Regions from separate parts of the Thiocapsa bogorovii genome, predicted to be linked through region 1. Evidence: predicted binding sites of a transcription regulator. Region 1 holds the regulator's gene; each other region holds the start of a gene.
The links. The regulator sigma-54, encoded in region 1, starts transcription at its own class of promoters, with help from an activator protein. The targets are predictions, from matches to a motif close to TGGCANGNTNCNTGCTT.
Positions count from the first base shown of each region.

Region 2: nifB (nitrogenase cofactor biosynthesis protein NifB) is a predicted target of sigma-54. The motif match lies at 4,790-4,806, and genes of this name have one in related genera.
Region 3: nifL (nitrogen fixation negative regulator NifL) is a predicted target of sigma-54. The motif match lies at 1,353-1,369, and genes of this name have one in related genera.

Region 1 is NZ_CP089309.1:3,094,883-3,101,319, reverse strand. Features, by position in the region: gene hprK (HPr(Ser) kinase/phosphatase) at 1-751, opposite strand, end outside; gene LT988_RS14025 (PTS sugar transporter subunit IIA) at 774-1,223, opposite strand; gene hpf (ribosome hibernation-promoting factor, HPF/YfiA family) at 1,459-1,794, opposite strand; gene LT988_RS14015 (RNA polymerase factor sigma-54) at 1,825-3,309, opposite strand; gene lptB (LPS export ABC transporter ATP-binding protein) at 3,492-4,208, opposite strand; gene lptA (lipopolysaccharide transport periplasmic protein LptA) at 4,542-5,060, opposite strand; gene lptC (LPS export ABC transporter periplasmic protein LptC) at 5,057-5,683, opposite strand; gene kdsC (3-deoxy-manno-octulosonate-8-phosphatase KdsC) at 5,680-6,201, opposite strand; gene LT988_RS13990 (KpsF/GutQ family sugar-phosphate isomerase) at 6,325-6,437, opposite strand, start outside.
Region 2 is NZ_CP089309.1:2,674,342-2,680,778, forward strand. Features, by position in the region: gene LT988_RS12115 (nitrogen fixation protein NifQ) at 1-44, opposite strand, end outside; gene LT988_RS12120 (2Fe-2S iron-sulfur cluster-binding protein) at 49-396, opposite strand; gene LT988_RS12125 (2Fe-2S iron-sulfur cluster-binding protein) at 516-800, opposite strand; gene LT988_RS12130 (FprA family A-type flavoprotein) at 863-2,161, opposite strand; gene LT988_RS12135 (ArsC/Spx/MgsR family protein) at 2,161-2,598, opposite strand; gene LT988_RS12140 (4Fe-4S dicluster domain-containing protein) at 2,719-2,997, opposite strand; gene nifB (nitrogenase cofactor biosynthesis protein NifB) at 3,220-4,731, opposite strand; gene LT988_RS12150 (M90 family metallopeptidase) at 4,933-5,733, opposite strand; gene LT988_RS12155 (SCO family protein) at 5,926-6,437, shown strand, end outside.
Region 3 is NZ_CP089309.1:2,534,364-2,540,800, reverse strand. Features, by position in the region: gene nifL (nitrogen fixation negative regulator NifL) at 1-1,316, opposite strand, end outside; gene rsxA (electron transport complex subunit RsxA) at 1,773-2,348, shown strand; partial or broken gene rsxB (electron transport complex subunit RsxB) at 2,604-3,131, shown strand; gene rsxC (electron transport complex subunit RsxC) at 3,239-4,765, shown strand; gene LT988_RS11505 (RnfABCDGE type electron transport complex subunit D) at 4,767-5,858, shown strand; gene LT988_RS11500 (RnfABCDGE type electron transport complex subunit G) at 5,855-6,437, shown strand, end outside.

The DNA of each region.
Region 1 (6,437 bases):
CGCTGAGTCGATCGATGCACTCCAACTGCTGCTGGTCGAGCGGCTGGAGATCGATAATGAGGTTCAGCGTCTTGCTGCGCACGACGGCGCCCTCGCCGAACATGGCGCGGATGTTGAGGATCCCCAGACCGCGAACCTCGAGAAAATCGCGCAGGGCTTCGGGACAGGTCCCCTCCAAGGTCTCCGGGGCGATGCGCGCGAAACGCGGCGCGTCGTCGGCGATGAGCCGGTGGCCGCGCGAGATCAGGTCGAGTGCCAGCTCGCTCTTGCCGACGGCCGGATCACCGACCAAGAGGACGCCCATGCCCAAGACCTCGATGAAGACGCCGTGCACCGTGCGGCGCTCGGCGAGCGCATGGGTCAGGAAGTAGCGAAGGTGGTTGATCAGCTCTTCGTCGCCCAGGGAGGAGCCGATGAGCGGCGTGCGTGTCTGCTCGGCGGCCTCGCGGAAGGCGGGCTCCGGTTCGATACCGTCGGAGAAGATGACGGCGGTCGGATGATCCCCGAAGAGCTTCTCCACGGTCTCGCCGAAGGCGGTCCGGCCCAGGTGCGCCAGATAGATCAGCTCGGCATTGCCGATCACCTGCAGCCGATTGGGGTGGATGCAGTTCAGTGAGCCGATGAGCGACTGCCGGGTGGTTCCGGGATCGTCGCCGCGCAGCGGACGCGCGGCCGTCGGCTCCGGCGTGATCCAGCGCAGCTTCAGCCGGGGTCCGGTCTGAGCGATCAGAGATTGAAGGCTTTCGATCATCGCTGGCGGCCCGGCTTGACCGCTAGGTGGCCTTCAAAAGGTCCAGAATCGCCGCGGGCGAGTCGGCGTCGCGCAGTTGCGACCGCGTTGCGGACTCGCTGAAGCGGCCTGCCAGATAGGCGAGCAGTTGGAGGTGCTCCTCGGTCGCCGTCTCCGGAACCAAGAGCGCGAAGGCCAGATCGACCGGCTCGCCGTCGGCGGCGTCGTAATCGACCCCCCGAGTCGTTTGTACGAAAGCCCCGATCACCTGCGAGACCTCTTTGATCCTCGCGTGAGGCAGGGCCACGCCGTGTCCGAGACCGGTGCTGCCGAGGCGTTCGCGCTCGAGGAGGCGCTCGAAGACGTTCTCCGTACTCAAGCGCGGATGGTCGTTGGCGAGCAGCTCGGCAAGGGTCTCGAGCAAGCGCTTCTTGCTGGAAATCTCAAGCCCCTGACCGATTCGGGCCTCGTTGATCAGTTCCGGGCTGAGCATCGGTATCGGCTCCCGTGCGCCGCGGGTAACGGGCGCTTCGGCTGGCTCTTGAAACGGGGCCCGCGCAGCGATGGCGGGCGAGAATATGTGATCATGGATCCTGAGAATCCTCGGATGTCTGGACGGGGTCGGCGATTCCGCCTGCCAACCCTCACCGATCCCGTTCGTATCATGCCTCCGACGGGCAAGAGCGCCCATCGGGGGTCTCGGAGGCGCCTTCGCGACGCCTGGTGCATCAGATCTGATCGGGTTCTTCGCCCTCGCTGATCTTCGGGCTCGTAGCGCGATGATCGTTCTTTTTCTCCTTGTGGCGAAGCACTTGGCGATCGAGCTTGTCGATCAAACCGTCGATCGCAGCGTACATGTCCTCATGGACCGAGTCGGCGAAGAGCTTGTTGCCGTTGATATGCAGTGTCGCTTCGGCCTTTTGGGCGAGCTTCTCGACGCTGAGAATGACGTGCGCGTTGATGACGTGGTCGAAGTGCCGCGCAAGCCGCTCGAACTTCGTGTCGACGTAGCCCTTCAGCGCGTCGGTGACGTCAATGTGATGACCCGTCAAATTGATCTGCATCTGCTGACTCCTTATTGTTCAAAGTGCCTGCTAATCCAGGCGCTTGCGCTCGTTTGAGGGTGGAACCCCCATGGCCTCGCGGTACTTGGCGACGGTTCGCCGCGCGACATTGATCCCCTGATCGGCGAGTTCTTGTGCGATCTTGCTGTCGCTCATGGGCTTTCTCGCGGACTCGCCGGCGATCAGCTTGCGGATTAGGGCACGGATCGCGGTCGACGAGCATTCCCCGCCAGAAGCGGTGTTGACGTGCGAGGAAAAGAAATACTTGAATTCAAAGGTTCCCCGCGGCGTGTGCATGTATTTCTGTGTCGTCACTCGCGATACGGTCGACTCGTGAAGCTCCAAAGCCTCGGCGACATCGCGCAGAACCATCGGTCTCATCGCCTCGTCTCCGTGCTCGAAGAACTCCTGCTGCATCTCGACGATCTTCGCCCCGACGCGCAGCACCGTGTCGTTGCGGCTGGCCAGGCTCTTGATGAACCAGCGTGCCTCCTGCAAATGGCTCTTCAAGGTGACGCCGTCCGCGCTTTGATCGGCGCGCCGGATCAGGCGCGCATACTCGGCGTTCACTCTGAGTTTAGGCATTGACTCGGGATTGAGCTCGACCGACCATCGGCCCTCGCGTTTGCGCACGAAGATATCGGGAACGACATACTGGGCCGGTGCGCCGGCGATCAGGCTTCCGGGTCGCGGATTGAGACGTCGGATCAGGGCCAGCGCTCCGGCAACGGCTTCCTCGGATTCCTTCAGCTGACGGACCAGGGAAGCGACGTCGCGCTTCGCCAGATACTCGAACCCGTCGCGGCAGATCGCCATCGCAGCGTTTCGCCAAGGCGTTTGGGCAGGCAGCTGGCTCAGTTGAATCAGCAGGCACTCGGGGAGATTGCGCGCACCCACGCCCGGGGGGTCGAAGGATTGAATGCGGTGAACAACCGCCTCGACCTCCTCTGCGCTGATCTCGGGATGGTCGACGGTCAGGAGCAGCTCGTCGATATCGATGCGCAGATAGCCGTCGGCGTCGATCGAATCGATAACCGCTTGGGCGATCATATTGTCGCGCTCGCTCAGCCTGCAGAGGTTGAGCTGCCAAGCGAGGTGGTCGAGCAGGGTCTGAGGGCGACTCTGTTGGGCAAAGGGATCGTAGTCCGAGCCGTCGTCGGATCCGTGCGACGTGCTCGGCAGATAGGAGTCGAAGACATCGGTCCAGAGCGTGTCGACGGGCAGCTCGTCGGGCATCTCGTTGGATTCGGCGTGGATCTCGCGGTCGACGGTTTGCTCGACCGCCAGGCGCGGTGTTTCGATATCCTCGCTCTGGATGGTGCCCGTTTGCGGCTGCTCGCCGACGTTGAATCGGTCCGCTTCGTCGCCCTCCTCCAACATGAGGTTGGTGTCCAGCGCCTCCTGAATCTCCTTCTGGAGCTCCAGTGTCGAGAGCTGCAACAGACGGATCGCCTGCTGCAACTGAGGCGTCATGGTCAGGTGTTGGCCGAGCCGAAGCTGGATGGATTGCTTCATGGATCGCGGATGCGCTTTTCGATGTGTTCGATCAGGTAGCGGCCATGGCCAATTCTGCTCGATTCCAGCCGTTTGAGTCCGGTGAAGGCGTCATCAGCCGAGGCATGCCGGCCATCTTACACCCAACATCTCGGAAAGAGCATCCAACGGATGCGCGTGCCGGTGAAGTGGCGGGCTTGCGCTCACATGGAGAAATCTGCGCCCAGGTAGACGTCGCGCACTTGTTGATCGGCCAAGAGCTGGGCGGGGGTGCCTGCCGCGATGACGCACCCCGAGCTGATGATGTAACCGCGGTCGCAGATATCGAGCGTCTCGCGCACGTTGTGGTCGGTGATCAGTACGCCGATCCCGCGATCGCGCAGATGCGAAACGATAGCCTTGATGTCTCCGACGGCAATCGGGTCGACCCCGGCGAAGGGTTCGTCGAGCAGCATCACCAGGGGGTCGACCGCGAGCGCGCGTGCGATCTCCAGGCGGCGCCGCTCCCCGCCGGAGAGGCTCAGCGCAAGCGATCCACCGACATGGGCGATTCCCAACTCTTCGAGGAGGCGCTCGCAGCGCAGGTTACGGTCGGCCCGGGATAGATCGCGGCGTGTTTCCAGGATGGCCAGGATGTTGTCGCGCGCGCTGAGCTTACGAAACACGGAGGGCTCTTGTGCCAGATAGCTCAGGCCGGAGCGTGCCCTCGCATGCATCGGTTTTAGTGTGATGTCCTGCCCGCTCAGCGCGATACGGCCCTCGTCCGCCGGGATCAGGCCGACGATCAGATAAAAACAGGTGGTCTTGCCCGCGCCGTTCGGTCCGAGCAGGCCCACGACCTCGCCGGCATCCACACCGACGCTGACGTCCCGCAGGACCTGGCGTCCGCGGTAGCTCTTCTTCAGATGCTCCGCGCGCAGCGTCGTCGAGCCCGACCCTAAACCGCGTCCAGAGTGAAACGCGTCGTTTTCATGTTGTGTCGGGTTCAAGGATTTTTTCGACCTTTTAGAAGACGCGGTTTGGAATCAAATATTCTGAATACCGTAAACCGTTCCAGCTCAGACAGTTGTCGGAGCTGGCGCAGCCAAGCCACCCCAACAAACGACGCATACCGCACCGGGCGCGGTTTAAGTCCGAGTCGGAATCCGCGATAAGATCGCTCATCCTAAACCGCGTCGCCGCCTAGGCTCTCGGGATTGTTCAAGGGTGGTCTCCGATCAAAGGTCATCGTCTGCCCCGGACGCGGTTTAGCCTCATTCCTCCTCCGGGGTGATGGTGATCTTGACCCGTCCGCTGCCCCCCGCGCGAAAATGGGCGCGCGCGCGATCGTAGACGATGCGCTCGCTCGCGACGCGGTCGGCCCCCTGAATCAGCAAGGCGTCCTCGATGAGGGTGAGCTCGTCCTTGTCGGCGTCGTATTCCATCCGCTTCGCGAAGGCCAGGACCTCGCCCTCGTCGTTGTCGAGGAGCTGTTTGAAGCTCGCCGGGGCGCCGAGTGCGATAATAAAACGCGGGCGGCGGTCGTCGCGATGATAAACGGTCACATGATCTCCGAGGAGTCGCATGCTTCCTTGGTCGACTTGAACGTTTCCGACATAAATGCTGGTGTTCTCCGCCTCCAGAACCTCGACGTCGTCTGCTTCGATCAAGATGGGTTGGTTCGCATCGTCCTCGAGCGCTGCCGCCGGGGCGCTCGCGAGGCCAATGACGAAGGCCAGGGTCGCGGCCGTGACGGTGTCCCGCCGCCGGTCGTAGAATCCTCTCTCGCTCATGGCTCCTCGTCCTGCTCGGGCGCAATATAAAGATATGCGCGTCCGTCGAATTGGGCACGCACGGGCTCGTCGTACCAGAGGCGCATCCCGGTGGCGTTCAGCCGATCCAAGGCACTGGTGACCTGGACCGGCCGGTCCGTCTCCGCGAAAGCCTTCTTGTGCCAGATACGCATCAGCTCGGTCTCCATGTGGGTGTCGGGCCGGCTCGCGTCGCCCTTGCGCTCGAGCTCCACCGCCCCCTCGAGCAGAACCTCCTCGCCGCCGGGGAGGACGAGGCCGGTGTCGGCGCGTGCGCGCCACGGCTCGACGGCGGTATCGCCCTCGCGCTGATAGAGGGTCATGCGCGGGCGATCGAGCTCCGAGACATCCTCTTCGACATACTGGCGCAGCTGGTCGGCGACCAGGCTCCGGCTCGGTTTCCCCATGTCGTCGGTCTCTACGGCGTTGAAGCGCGAAACCACATAATCCGGCAGCCGAGCACGCTCGACTTCAGGTGCCGGCGGCTCGGGCTCGGGGCGCAGTTGCCACCACCCGAGCAGCCCTGAAGTCACGAAGAAGGCGGCGAGCGTCCACTGCCGTGCGGACCAGACCGGTAGATCGCTGACCCGGACACGCCCGCTCATTGCGTCCCGGCGATGATCCGCGCCCACGTGCCCTGAGCTTCCATGATCAGCTCGCAGACCTCGCGGGCAGCCCCACGACCACCGCGCGCTTGAGTACAGAGATGGGCATGACCGCGCACCAGATGGTGGGCGTCGGCGACCGCAACGGCGAGTCCGACCCGACGCATGACGGGAAGATCCATGAGGTCGTCTCCGACATAGGCGATCGCCTCGTCGCCGAGGGACAGCTCCTGCTTGAGCGCCTCGTAGGCCGGAAGCTTGTCGCGGCAACCTTGGAAGAGGTGCTCTACTCCGAGGCCCTTCATGCGGATACTGACCACCTGCGAGGTTCGGCCCGTGATGATTCCGATCTGCACCCCGCTCTCCTGGAGCATCACCATACCGTGTCCGTCACGCGAGTTGAACGCCTTATACTCTTGGCCGTCGTCGCCGAGATAGAGGCTGCCGTCGGTCAGAACTCCGTCGACGTCGAAGATGACCAGGCGGATCCGCGCGGCGCGTTCGAGGATGTCTTGCATGGGATCGGTCCTCTTTGGTGTCGAGTCGGGGGGCGGGGGAGCCTTCGGTTTCTAGCTTCCAGCCTCCTGCCATCAGCTTTCAGCTTCCGGGTATCAACTTTCGGCTGGCGGCCGGCGGTTTTCTCACATGACCCCGGCGCGCAGTAGATCGTGCATGTTCAGTGCGCCGACGGGTCGGCCGGTGTCGTCGATGACGAGCAGCGCGTTGATGGACCTCGACTCCATGAGCCGCAGGG
Region 2 (6,437 bases), 420 kb from region 1:
ATGCGGGCGGCATCCTGTTCCGAGTCCAGGGCGAGGGCCGACATGACCTCAGTACTCCACGAGGATGTCTTCGTCGCGGACGATCATCTGGCACGCCAGACGCCACTCGCTCGGCATGTCGTCGACGGCAATCCGATCGATGTCGTCCTTGGTCAGCTTGCCCAGCTCGACCAGCACGCCGCGCTCCTTGTCGGTCAGAAAGCCGCTCATGCGGCCCTTGCGGTCCACACTGGTGACGCGCACCAGACAGTTGCCGCACTCGCCGTCCTGGCAGTCGTGGTGCAGGGGCACCTTGTACTCCTTGGCGAGCTTGAGAATGGTCTCGGTGTGGCTTCCCGCCACGGCATAGACCGTCTTGTCTTTGTAATCGGGGCTTGAAAAGGTCACGAGTGGCATTGTAACGAGTCTCTCTGGGTCGATGGCCGGGCGTTGGATGCCGCGCGCGGCACGGCGAGCACTCCGGTCGGTCAGGAACAGTGGCGACGGGTCGGTATCGAGCTGACCGTCGCGGTGAGTCAGGCCGGCTTGACCTTGCAGTCGCCGAGGATCTGAGCCTGGCAGGCGAGCCGATCATGACGGCTGGCCATGTTCTCGCGCAGGACCTTTTCCTCCAGCACCGAGGGCTCGGTCAGATTGTTCCAACCCTCCTCGACATGCATCATGCAGGTGCCGCAGTCGCCTTCGCGGCAGCCGTAGATAATGCCGGCGCCGATCCGCTCGGAGACCTCGATGACGCGCGTTCCGGCCGGGACGTTGACGGTCTGCTCGATATCCGAAAATGTGATTTTGGCTTTCGCCATGGTTTCTGACTCCTGGATTGTCGATGGTTGGGATTGTCGATGGTTGGAAACGGGGCAGCGGTTCAGCCCAAGTCCGCGAAGTCGATGACCCGCCCCTGCTCGCCGCGCACGAGGGCGCCGGCCAGCGCTCGCCCGAATGCACGGCACTCCTCGAGCTCTTCATCGGTCGGGATGAGTTTGATGCGCAGACCCGCGACCGGGACACGGAGCTTGAGCCCGCGCAGGCGGTCCTCGATCATCTTCACCGCCTCTCCGGTCCAGCCGTAGGAGCCGAAGGCGGCTCCGAGCTTGCCCTTGAGGTCGATCACGGCGAGCGAGGAGAGCAGATCCCAGATCGGCTTGGCTGCGTCCCCGTTGATGGTCGGCGAGCCCAGTGCCAAAGCATCGGCGGACTCGATCAGGTCCACAAAGGGCTGAATCTCGCCGCCCTCGAGGTCGTAGAGGGACACGCGGATCCCGCCCGCCTCCTCCGCCCCGGCGCGGATCGCCTCGGCCATGCGCGCGGTGCTGCCGTAGGCGCTCATGTAAAAGACAATGAGCGAGCGTTCGTTCTGATCAATGCGCTCGGCCAGGCTGGTCGTGGACAGCTCGCGGTAGCGGGTGACGTAGCGGCGGGGGCGATCGCGCAAGATCGGCCCGTGGGTCGGGGCGATCAGCTTGATCGGCAGCGGCTCGATCAGCTTGAGCGCATCCACTACGTAGCTCTTGAAGGGCCGCATGATGTGCGCGTAGTAGTAATCGAACGCGAAGCGGAAATCACCGCAGAGGTCGTTGAAGAGCCGCCCGTCGCAATGGTGACAACCGAAGACGTCGCCCGAGAAGAGCACGCCCTCCTCCGCCAACCAGGTGCACTGGGTATCGGGCCAATGCAGGAAAGGCGTATGCAGGAAGCGCAGCGTCCGCCCGCCGAGCGAGACCTCGTCGCCCGTGCCGACGGTCTTGTAGGCCAACGGCCGGTCGTCGCGGGGCTTGAGCAGCGCCTTCAGCATGGGCGTGGCACGCTTGGAGATGTAGAGCTGTGCATGGGGCGCACGGCGCATCAGCTCAGGAAGCGCCCCAGTGTGATCCGGCTCCAGATGATTGAGCACGATGACGCGAATCTCGTCGTAGCGGGCGACCGACTCCAGACGCCCGAAGAAGTCGTCGGAGAACTCCGCTTTCACGGTGTCGATGACGGCAACGCCTGCGTCGCCGCGCACCAGATAGCTGTTGTAAGTCGTGCCGTTGGCGGTGCGCAGGATGATGTCGAAGGTGCGCAGACCCGGATCGAGCGCGCCGACCCAGTGCACGCCGGGCGCGACCTCGACGGCCGGAGTCTGATCGGCAATATCCCGAGCAATGGCCGATTCGCCGGGCGACATCAGGCGGCCGCTCCGTCGGTCGGAAGCGCGCACCGCGGATCCGGACCGCTGCGGGAGCAGGATTGCAGATCCTGATCGTTCGAAAGGGTCACGCCGAGCGCCGTTAGCAGTCGACTTGGCTCAAAACCGCAGCCGCATCCGTACTCGGACTCGATCAAAGGTCGGCGGATGAGCAGCGGATCATCCAGCATCAGGGCCAAGGCGGTCGACTCGTCCAGGGTCTCGGGCCGAACCTCGCCCTGCTTGATGCGAGGTGCGCTCGAATTGAACCAGTCGGGCACCGGCAGAGCCCCGAAAAACGGCCGCAACCGCTCGGCGGTCCAGGGCTCGGCAAGCAGGTTCCGCACGGTCACACGATGCCCGAGCGAGTCCAGCAACGCCCTCTGCTTGGCGTTGGACAGACACCCCGGCTTCTCGTAGAACAGCACAGACGACATCAGCTCACCTTTCCTTTCCGCATACACCGAACAAAAATACCTGAACCGCGCCCCGCCAAGGCCGCGGCCTGCTCACAGGACCGCCTAAACCCCGACACCGCGGATCACACGAAGCGCGGTTCAGCGGGCCTGGATCTGGGTGCGGATCTCCGCCCACCGATCCGGCGGGATTCCGGTCAGCGACCCCGGAGGATTCACCGGCACGCCGAGCCCATCGAGAATGACCCCCTCGATCGGGCAGATGCTCGCGCACTGCGGATCGGCGAAGTCGCCCTCGCACTCCGTGCAGGCGCGTGCGTCGATCATGAAATGCGGGAGTGCCTCGCGAATCGCCTCGCTCGGACACAGGGGCAGACACGCCCAGCAATTCACGCAACCCTCGATAATCTTGAATGCCATGAATGGACCTCCGCTGCCTTTGCGAGCTAAACCGCGTCCAGAGGGCAATGCGTCGTTTGCGTGGCGGGTCGGACGCGAGGGTCTTTCCGACCTTTGCGGAGACGCGGTTTAGAATTTAAAAGTTACTCGTGTTTCATTCTTAAACCGCGCCGACTCCAACGCTCGTTCAGCCTGCCGGGGCCGATCCCATCCAAACCCATCGCGTACCGCACCGGGCGCGGTTTAAGCGCTCATCCGATGCATGGCGCCGTCGGGCCGATCGAGCAGCCCAGCCTCGTCCATCTCGCGATACACCGCGGCGACAGCGTCCTCGATCGGCTCCATCGCATGCTCGCCGTTCGGAACAATGCCCGCGGCCTCCAACTGACCCCAAGGCTCGTAGCCGATGCGCGAGCAGAGCACGACCTCGCAGCCGTCGAGAACACGGATGGTCTTGGCCAGAACCGACTCCCCATCGCCGCAGGTCTCGTCGCCCGAGCAGTAAAGATCGACCTTGCGATGACCGATGAAGCGCACGTCGTTCGTGCTGGCCTCATAGACCAGGAACTCGCGGGCGTGGCCGAAATGCTGGTTGATCACGCCGCCGCCCATGGTCGCCACCGCCATCAAAACCGGACGAGGCTCGGGGCGCGCGGGGCGGCGCCGGGTCAGGGCGGCGATCGAGACGAAGGTCTCGCTGGACTGGCGACGTTGGGCGGTACGACTGGCCTCGATGGCCGCATGGACCTCAGCGCGACGGGCCATCGCGGCGGCATAGTCGACATCTTGCTCGGCGATCTTGTCGAGCGTGAACTCGTCGCCCCGATCCTCGCCGAGCATGCCGACCGCATCCGCGCGGCATTGGCGGCAGTGGCGCATCATGGCCATGTCCCCGGCGCAGGCGTCCTGCAGCGCGCTCAGCTCTTCGTTGGTCGGACCGCGCTGGCCCATCATCCCGTAGAAGGTGCCGTGCTCGGGCTCGGCGATCAGCGGCATCACATTGTGCAAGAAGGCGCCCTTGGCCTTGACGACCCGGCTGACCTCCTTGAGGTGCTCGGCGTTCACGCCCGGAATCAGGACCGAGTTGACCTTGACCAGGACACCGCGCGCGACCAGCATCTCGAGTCCCTTCTGCTGCTGCTCGATCAAGATCTCGGCCGCCTTGCGTCCGGTCACTCGGCGGTTGTTCCAGAAGATCCAGGGGTAAATCTTGGCGCCGACGTCCGGGTCGACACAGTTGATGGTGATGGTGACGTGCTCGATGTTGTGCTTGCAGATCTCGTCGACCAGACCGGGCAGCGCGAGTCCGTTGGTGGAGACGCAGAGCTTGATGTCGGGGGCGTTTTCGGAGAGCTGGCGGAAGGTCTCCAAGGTGCGTTGCGGATTAGCAAGCGGATCGCCCGGACCGGCGATGCCGAGTACCGTCATCTGGGGTATGGCCGCGGCGACCGCGATGACCTTCTTCACCGCCTGTTCCGGAGTCAGCACCTCGGAAACGACACCCGGGCGTGACTCGTTGGAGCAATCGTACTTGCGATTACAGTAGTGACACTGGATGTTGCAGGCGGGTGCGACGGCGACGTGCATCCGCGCATAGTGATGATGCGCGTCCTCCGAGAAACAGGGATGATTGTTGATCTTGGCGCGGATGGCCTCGGGCAGATGGGCGAGCTTATCGCCGCCGGCACCGCAGCCGCTCGACGCGCAACCACCGCCGGGCGCGCCCGCGGCATCGGCAATCACCTTCAACTCCATCACGTTGCCTCCGGAGAAGGGGCACAGGCCCCGCGGAAAGATGTCTCTGGAAGCATTAGAGCAAAGACCGTGCCCGGTCTTTGCGATGAATTAACCGACTGAAAAAATTACAGGCGAGCGCAATTGAGCCCAGGGTCTGTCGGGATCGCGACAGCCCTGACACAACCGACGTGTGGGATTTGGCTCAATGCCCGACACCGCTTAAGGTGTCGACCGAGCCTCACCCCCAGCGGCAGGGAGTCGCGCCAAGGGGTCTTGCCGGTAAAACAGCCGCATCTGCTCGTAGACCGCCGGGTATTCGGAATGGACAAGATCGGGCAGCTCGAAAAAACCTTCGCTGAGCACGGCGAAGAACTCGGCGGGCGACTCGGTCGCGTAGGGGTCGATCGGGGTCTCCTCGTCGTCGTCGACCCGTCGACACAGGTCCTCGTAGGCAGCGGAGAAGGTCTCCGCCCAGACCTTTGGAGACATGCCTGCGTGCAACGGCGGGCAGCCGTTGGCGGCCCCGTCGCGCATGTCGAGCTTGTGGGCCAACTCGTGGATCACGACGTTGTAGCCGTCGCGGGCCATCCCGGCCTCGACATCCGCCCACGAGAGGATGACGGGGCCTTGTTCCCAGGCCTCGCCGCTTTTGGCTTCGTGCTCGGTCCAGACCACGCCGTCCTCGCCCATGATCTCGCGCTCCGGGACGAACTCCTCGGGATAGACGATGACGGCATACCAGCCGCGGTACCAGTCAAGCCCGAGTTCCAGCACGGGAAGACAGGCTTGCAGGGCAATCGCCAGGCGCATGGCATCGGTGAGCTCAAGCCCTTGCGCGGGATCCAGACGCTTGTCGCGCAGAAACAAGAGCGCAAGATCGGCGAGACGCCGCATTTCCTCTTCGTTCAGGTCCTCGAGCAGCGGGAGAGTGTCCCGGACTTGCGCCCAGTCCCGGGGATCGACCCGCGCACGCTCGCGTTCGAGCACCCGCGCCTGCCACCAACCGGTTAGACCGCCCACGGCTCTGCCTGCCGGGGAGGTCGAGCACGGCGGGAACCGCAAAATCGGGGCGAATGGCGCGGCGCACGGGTCCTATCGCACAAAAGCCCGGACCCATCCGGGTCTTCGCCGTATGATTGACGTGCGTCAAGGCGAATCGCACCCCGCTGCCCAAGATGCGGGGATCGACTTTTCCCGGTGGGGCTCCCGATCGTGACGCGAAAGCTGTTGATCATCGTTATCCTGATCCTCGTCGGACTCTTGGCATGGCTGTCGTTTTGGTCCCCGACCGAGGTCGGTATCGATCCGGAGGCGCCGCAACACAATGCACTGGATCTGGCCTCGCCGCCGCAGGGCGGCGACTTCGTCCTCGACTCCGTGAACGGCCCGGTCGCCCTCGCCGATCTGCGCGGCAAGGTCGTCCTGATCTATTTCGGATACACCTGGTGTCCGGACATCTGCCCGACCAACCTGGTGTTGATCGCCGGAGCGCTCAAGGCGCTGACGCCCGAAGAGTTGGAGCGGGTCCGGGTCCTCTTCATCAGTGTCGATCCCGAGCGGGATTCGGCCACGCGGCTCGCCGAGTATAGTGGCTATTTCCACCCCGAGATCCTCGGCCTGACCGGAACGAGCGAGCAAATCGCCGAGGTCGCCAAACTCTACGGTGCAGCCTACCGACGTACCGACCTGGACGATTCGGCGATGGGCTATGTCGTCGATCACTC
Region 3 (6,437 bases), 560 kb from region 1:
AACAAGGCGCGCAGTTGATTCTTGTGGCCCGGCAGCTCGGGCAGAACATGCGCCGGGCGCCAATCGACCACGATCCCCGTGGCCAAGAGCCGGTCGGTCTCTAGCTCCAGGACCTGGCGCAGGAGCTCGTTGACGTTGACCATGACCCCGGCCTCGCGCGGCTCCTCGGGCAGCGCCGAGGTCAGCGTCGCGAGTGCCTTGGCCCCCGAGACGCTGATCTGGTCGAGCATCCCGGCGAGCGTGTCGACGTTGCCGGCACCGCCGCGGACCATGGCCGCGGCGGCGTTGATGACGTTGAGCGGAACCTGGATCTGATAGATGGCCGCGGCGAGGGCCTCGCGCATCCCGTGCATCAACTGCTGCTCGGCGAGCCTGGCGCGTAGGTTTTCCAGATGGGCGCGCTCGATCTCGCGCCTCCGCGCCGTGACCTCGCTCGCGAGGAGCAGCAAACGCCGGTCGCCGGGGACCTGTCGGCCGAAATAGGTCCGAGCGCTGGCGTCCGTCTCCTCGACCGGGGTCCCCGAGCAGGCGAACCAGCGCGGCCCCATCGAGCCCGGGATCTCGATGGCGACCTCGACATCCTTGAAGCCTCGCCCATCCAAACAGGCGGCGAAGGCATCCACGCCGAGCTGCTCGCTGACCGCCGCGCGCAGAACATCGGCCGGCTCCTTGCCGCGCAGATCCCCGAACAGCTTTTTGTACTCTTGATTGTCCAGGATGATCCGGCCCTTGCTGTCGAGCAGGACCACGATCACCGGGGCCGCATCCAGGACCGTCTCGATGCGCGCCTTCTGTTGACGCAGCGCCCCCTCGAGCTCGTGGACCTTGGTCGCGTCCCGATGCATCCCGAGGAAGTACTGAAGATCCCCTTCGCGGTCTAGGACCGGGGAGATGATCAACTCGGCTAGATAGTCGCGGCCCGCCTTGGTGCGGTTGACCAGAGTGCCCGTCCAAGTCTCCTTGCGCTGGATGGTTTGCCACAGCTGTTGGTAGACGCTGGGGGGGGTCGCGTTGCTCGAGAGGATCGACTCGTTCTGTCCCAAAACCTCCTCGCGGCTGTAACCGGTCAAGGTTTCGAAGGCACGATTCGCATAGAGGATCGCCGCTCTATGGTCCGTGATGGAGATAGCCACGGGCGACTGCTCGACCGCTTCGAAGAAGAGGCGGGGAGGCAGCGGATCCAACGCATTGCCGCCCATCAGGGTCAGCGCCTCGACAACCTCGATCGGGGTCCCGTCCGGCGGCGAGGCCAGAAACTCGCCGAGCGCGTTGATGACGACCTGCTGGACGGTGTCCGGGGCTTCTCGGACCGGCACGGCGCTCTCCTGAATCCTGTACGTGGGCTAAAGTTAAAGCAATTATAATGCCATAAATGACAGCTGCGCGTGTGGCACATGACGACCCCGAGTCCGCTCGGACAGCGCAGCGCATGTCGTCGGCCCAACGCTCTCAGTCGGAGGCGCCCCTGTCGATACCCCTGTCAGTTTTACGACATTTCGATGCAACTGCAACCGTGATCTCTGTTGTCACCGCGACAGCCCGGCTCCGGAGGGATGACGCCGAGGAGCGAGACGGACGCGCCGGCGGGATGCCGGCTGTTCCGCGCCGCACGCTCCCCAGGCGAGGTCAATCGATTGATGAAGCGACGATTTCGGTCTCCAGCGCCATCTGGAAGGGCGCCGATCGATCCGGTGCGCGCGTCGCACTCGGTTGCTGGCACCGCATTTGCTGCTGCTATGGCATCAAGGTCGCGACGCAAGGGCGTTCCACCGATGGGCGAGTATGTGATGCTGATTCTCGGCACGGCGTTGGTCAACAACGTCGTGCTGGTCAAATTCCTGGGGCTCTGTCCCTTCATGGGGGTGTCGAACAAGCTCGACTCCGCCTTGGGGATGGGTCTGGCCACCACCTTTGTGCTGACCTTGGCCGCGGTTGCGAGCTGGCTGCTCGAATGGTTTGTGCTTCAGCCACTGGATATCGGTTTCCTCCGCATCCTGACCTTCATCCTGGTGATTGCCGCGGTCGTGCAATTTACCGAGATGGCGGTGCGCAAGCTTTCGCCCGCCCTCTACCAGGTCTTGGGGATCTTCCTCCCCCTCATTACCACGAACTGCGCCGTGCTGGGCGTGGCCTTGCTGAATGTCCAAGAGGCGCATGGATTCCTCGAAAGCGTCCTCTACGGGTTCGGCTCGGCCCTTGGGTTCACCTTGGTGATGCTGCTGTTCGCCGGCATGCGCGAGCGACTGGCTCTGGCGCAGGTCCCGGCAGCCTTCACCGGGACACCGATCGCCTTTATCGCAGCCGGGCTCCTTTCGCTGGCCTTCATGGGATTCGCCGGGCTGGCATGAAACTGCGGAACGCGGTCGGCGCGACAGGCAAGGATCGGTGAAGCGCTCGAACTCTTGTCCGGTCAGCGGCCATGGCGGGACGCGTTCCGGAGGGCGAGAGATCGATGAAGGGGTGCGCTGCACGGGTGTGACGATTTTCGAGACGGATGCCGACGGGGTTCGGGTCGGGTTTCGGAGGGCAGCGGACCAGCAGTTCCTTGGCCGCCTAGAAGGGCACAACCAACATGACGGATTCTTAAACGAGATCGGAACACGATGATAGCCGCGATCTTTAGCCTCACGACACTCGGCCTGATTTTGGGTTGGCTCCTGGGCCTCGCCGCACGCTATCTGAAGGTCGAGGGGAATCCGCTCGCCGATCGGGTCGTGGAGCTGCTGCCCGGCTCGCAGTGCGGTCAATGCGGCTATCCCGGATGCGCGCCGGCAGCGGAGGCGATCGCCTCGGGCGCGGCCTCGGTGACCATCTGTCCGCCGGGCGGACGTGCCCTGGCGGAGGAGCTCGCGGGTGTGCTCGGGGTCAGCGTCGACCTCTCCGGAGTTGCCGACAAAGCGCCGGCGATCGCACACATCCACGAGAACCTCTGCATCGGCTGCTGCAAATGCTTCAAGCGCTGCCCGACGGACGCGATCATGGGGGCCAACAACATGATCCACAGCGTCTTCGCCGACGCCTGTACCGGGTGCGAGCTGTGCTTCGACGTCTGCCCGACCGAGTGCATCGAGATGCGCCCGGTCACGCCGACCCTGCAGACCTGGTATTGGCCGAAGCCGAGCGCGCTGGCGCCATTAGGCGGGCCACCAGCTTCGGTTTTGGCTGATGGCGGGAGTCAGGAGGCACCCCCCGCGCAACGCCCTAAAGATCGAGACGCAGAGGCAAGAAGGACCCGACGATGAAACTCTTCAAGATCCGCGGCGGCGTGCATCCGCAAGACAATAAGCACCTCGCGGCCGGGCAGGCGATCGAGGACCTGCCGATGCCGGCGTTGCTGCACATCCCGCTGCAGCAGCATATCGGTGCGCCTGCCAAGCCGGCCGTGCGCCGCGGTCAGCAGGTGGCCAAGGGCGAGCTGCTCGCACTCAGCCAGGGCGCCATATCGGCGCCGGTGCATGCGCCCACCTCGGGGCGGGTGATGGGGGTCGGGAGCTACCCGGCGCATCACGCCTCCGGGCTTTCGGTGCGGACCGTGACCCTGAAGCCCGACGGCGAGGATCGTTGGTCGGACGAGATTCAAGGCGTTCCCGATCCCTTTGCGCTTGCGCCGGAGGAGATTGCTGCGCGTGTCGCAGCAGCCGGCATCGTCGGAATGGGGGGCGCGACCTTCCCGTCCGCGGTGAAGCTGAATCTGCGTACCCGCTACCGCCTGCATACCCTCGTGATCAACGGGGCTGAATGCGAGCCGTATCTGACCTGCGACGACCGGCTCATGCGCGAGCATGCCGAGGAGGTCATCGACGGGGTCAGAATTATGGCGCACGCCTTGGGGGTCGACCGGATCATCGTCGCCATCGAGAACAACAAGCCCGAGGCGCAGGCCGCGATGGCGCTGGCCGCCTCGGCGGATCCGCGGATCCGCATCGCCCGCTTGCCGACGCGTTACCCGATGGGGTCCGAAAAGCATCTGGTGCAGTCGCTGACCGGGCGCGAGACACCGGCGCGCGGACTGACCGCAGATATCGGTGTGGTCGTGCACAACGGCGCCACCGCCTTCGCGGTCCACGAGGCGCTGCGCTGGGGTCGGCCGCTGGTCTCGCGTGTGGTGACCGTCAGCGGCGGGGCCGTTTCGCGGCCGCGCAACCTGCGCGTGCCTCTCGGAGCGCGAGTGCAGGATCTGCTTGAGCACTGCGGCGGCTTCGCGGAACAGCCGGCGCAGCTTATCAGCGGCGGTCCCATGATGGGCCAACCGCTCCCGAGCACGCGCGTTCCCATGGTCAAGGGCAGTAACGGCGTGCTGGCACTCACGACCGCCGAGGTCACCCGGCATGAGCCCATGCCCTGTATTCGTTGTGCGACCTGCGTGCAGGCGTGTCCCTGCGGACTGGTACCGCTCGACATGGCTGCCCATACCCGTGCAGGCGATCTGGAAGGTGCCGTGAGCCTCGGACTGATGGATTGCATCGGTTGCGGATCCTGCGCCTACGTCTGCCCGGCCCATATCCCGCTGGTGCAGTACTTCAACTATGCCAAGGGCGAGATGGCCGCGCGCGGACGCGCCAAGCAGAAGATGACCGAGACCAAGCGGCTGGCCGAGCAACGCACCGCCCGGATGGAGGCGATGAAGCAGGCCAAGCGTGAGGCGATGGCGAAACGCAAGCGCGAGGCTGCGGCGAAGAAGGCCGCCGAGACAGCCGAGACCGATGCCGCGATCGCGACATCCGGGGCGGCAGCCGAGCCGCCGACCATAAGAGCGGAGGCCTAACATGCAGATCGAGACCCCGGCCTCGAGCGCCGGCCCCTTCGCCCACGCCCGCACCAGCATCCAGCGCACCATGAGTTTGGTGATGCTGGCCCTCTTGCCGGCGACGCTCTTCGGATTCTGGCAGTTCGGCTGGCCGGCGATTTTTCTCTTCTTCGCCACGATCGGTACCGCGCTCCTCGCCGAGTCGGCTTGTCTGAAACTCGCCGGAAAGTCTCAGCGTCTTTATCTGCTCGACGGCTCGGCCCTGCTCGCCGGTTGGTTGCTAGCGGTCAGTCTGCCGCCCTGGGCGCCTTGGTGGATCGGTGCGATCGGAGCGGTGATTGCCGTTGTGGTTGCCAAGCATGTCTTCGGCGGGCTCGGTCAGAACCTCTTCAATCCGGCGATGGTGGCTCGGGTGGCCCTGTTGATCTCCTTTCCTCTGGAGATGACCAGCTATGTCCAACCCATGCCGCTGTTCTCCGCCGATGCGCCGGGGTTCCTCCAGAGCGTCGCGATCAGTCTCGGTCAACCGGGCTTCGATGCTGTCTCCGGCGCCACGCTCCTGAGTCATGTTCGAACCGAGCTGAGTCAGGGCATGAGTCTGTCCGAGATCATCCCCGACATTGCCTACCTGGTGTCGGGTGCCGTCGGAACCATCGCCGGCAGTATGGGCGAGACCTCTGCCCTGCTGATTCTGCTCGGTGGGCTCTTCCTACTGGCCAATCGGGTCATCACCTGGCACACGCCGGTGGCGATGATCGGCAGCCTCGCGATCCTCGCGACCCTGATGAATCTCTACGACCCCGAGCACTATGCCGGGGCCCTCTATCACATCGTCTCCGGCGCGACGCTGTTGGTCGCCTTCTTCATCGCGACCGATCCGGTGACCTCGCCCGTGTCCAAGCTCGGCCAGATCGTCTTCGGGGCCGGCTGCGGGGTCCTGGTCTATGTGATTCGTACTTGGGCCGGCTACCCCGAGGGGGTCGCCTTCGCCATCCTGCTCATGAACGCCTGTACCCCGATGATCGACCATTACATCCGGCCGCGCGTCTACGGACGCGATCGGCGGGGTACGCCGATCGAATACGCCGACAACGCAGAGATGCGCCAATGACGTCCATCGCCCAACCCAGCTATCGAAAACGCATCGGCTACCAGGCGGGTTTGCTTGGGGGCTTTACGCTGATCGCCGCGGCCCTCCTGGTGATGGGCGATATCGCCACGCGTGACACCATCGCGCTACGAAAGGCCGAGGATCTCAAGGCGTCGCTCGCGGAGGTCATTCCGCCGGCGATCCACGACAACGATCTGCTGGCCGATCCGCTCACGCTGGAGGGTCCGGACGGCGAAACGCTGATTGTCTACCGCGCGCTCCAGGGCCTGCAGGTCACGGGGCTGGCCTATCGGATCAGCGGCGTCGGCTATGGCGGAAAGATCGAGCTGCTGCTCGGGCTGGATGCCACCGGGACGATCTTGGGGACACGTGTACTGTCGCATGCGGAGACGCCGGGCCTAGGGGACAAGATGGAGGTCGCCAAAGGCGACTGGATCTTGGGCTTCGATGGCTTGAGCCTCGGCAATCCGCCGGCCGAACGTTGGGCGGTCAAGAAAGACGGTGGTGATTTCGACCAGTTCACCGGGGCGACGATCACCCCGCGTGGGATCGTCGGCGCATTGCGCGGCGGACTGGAGC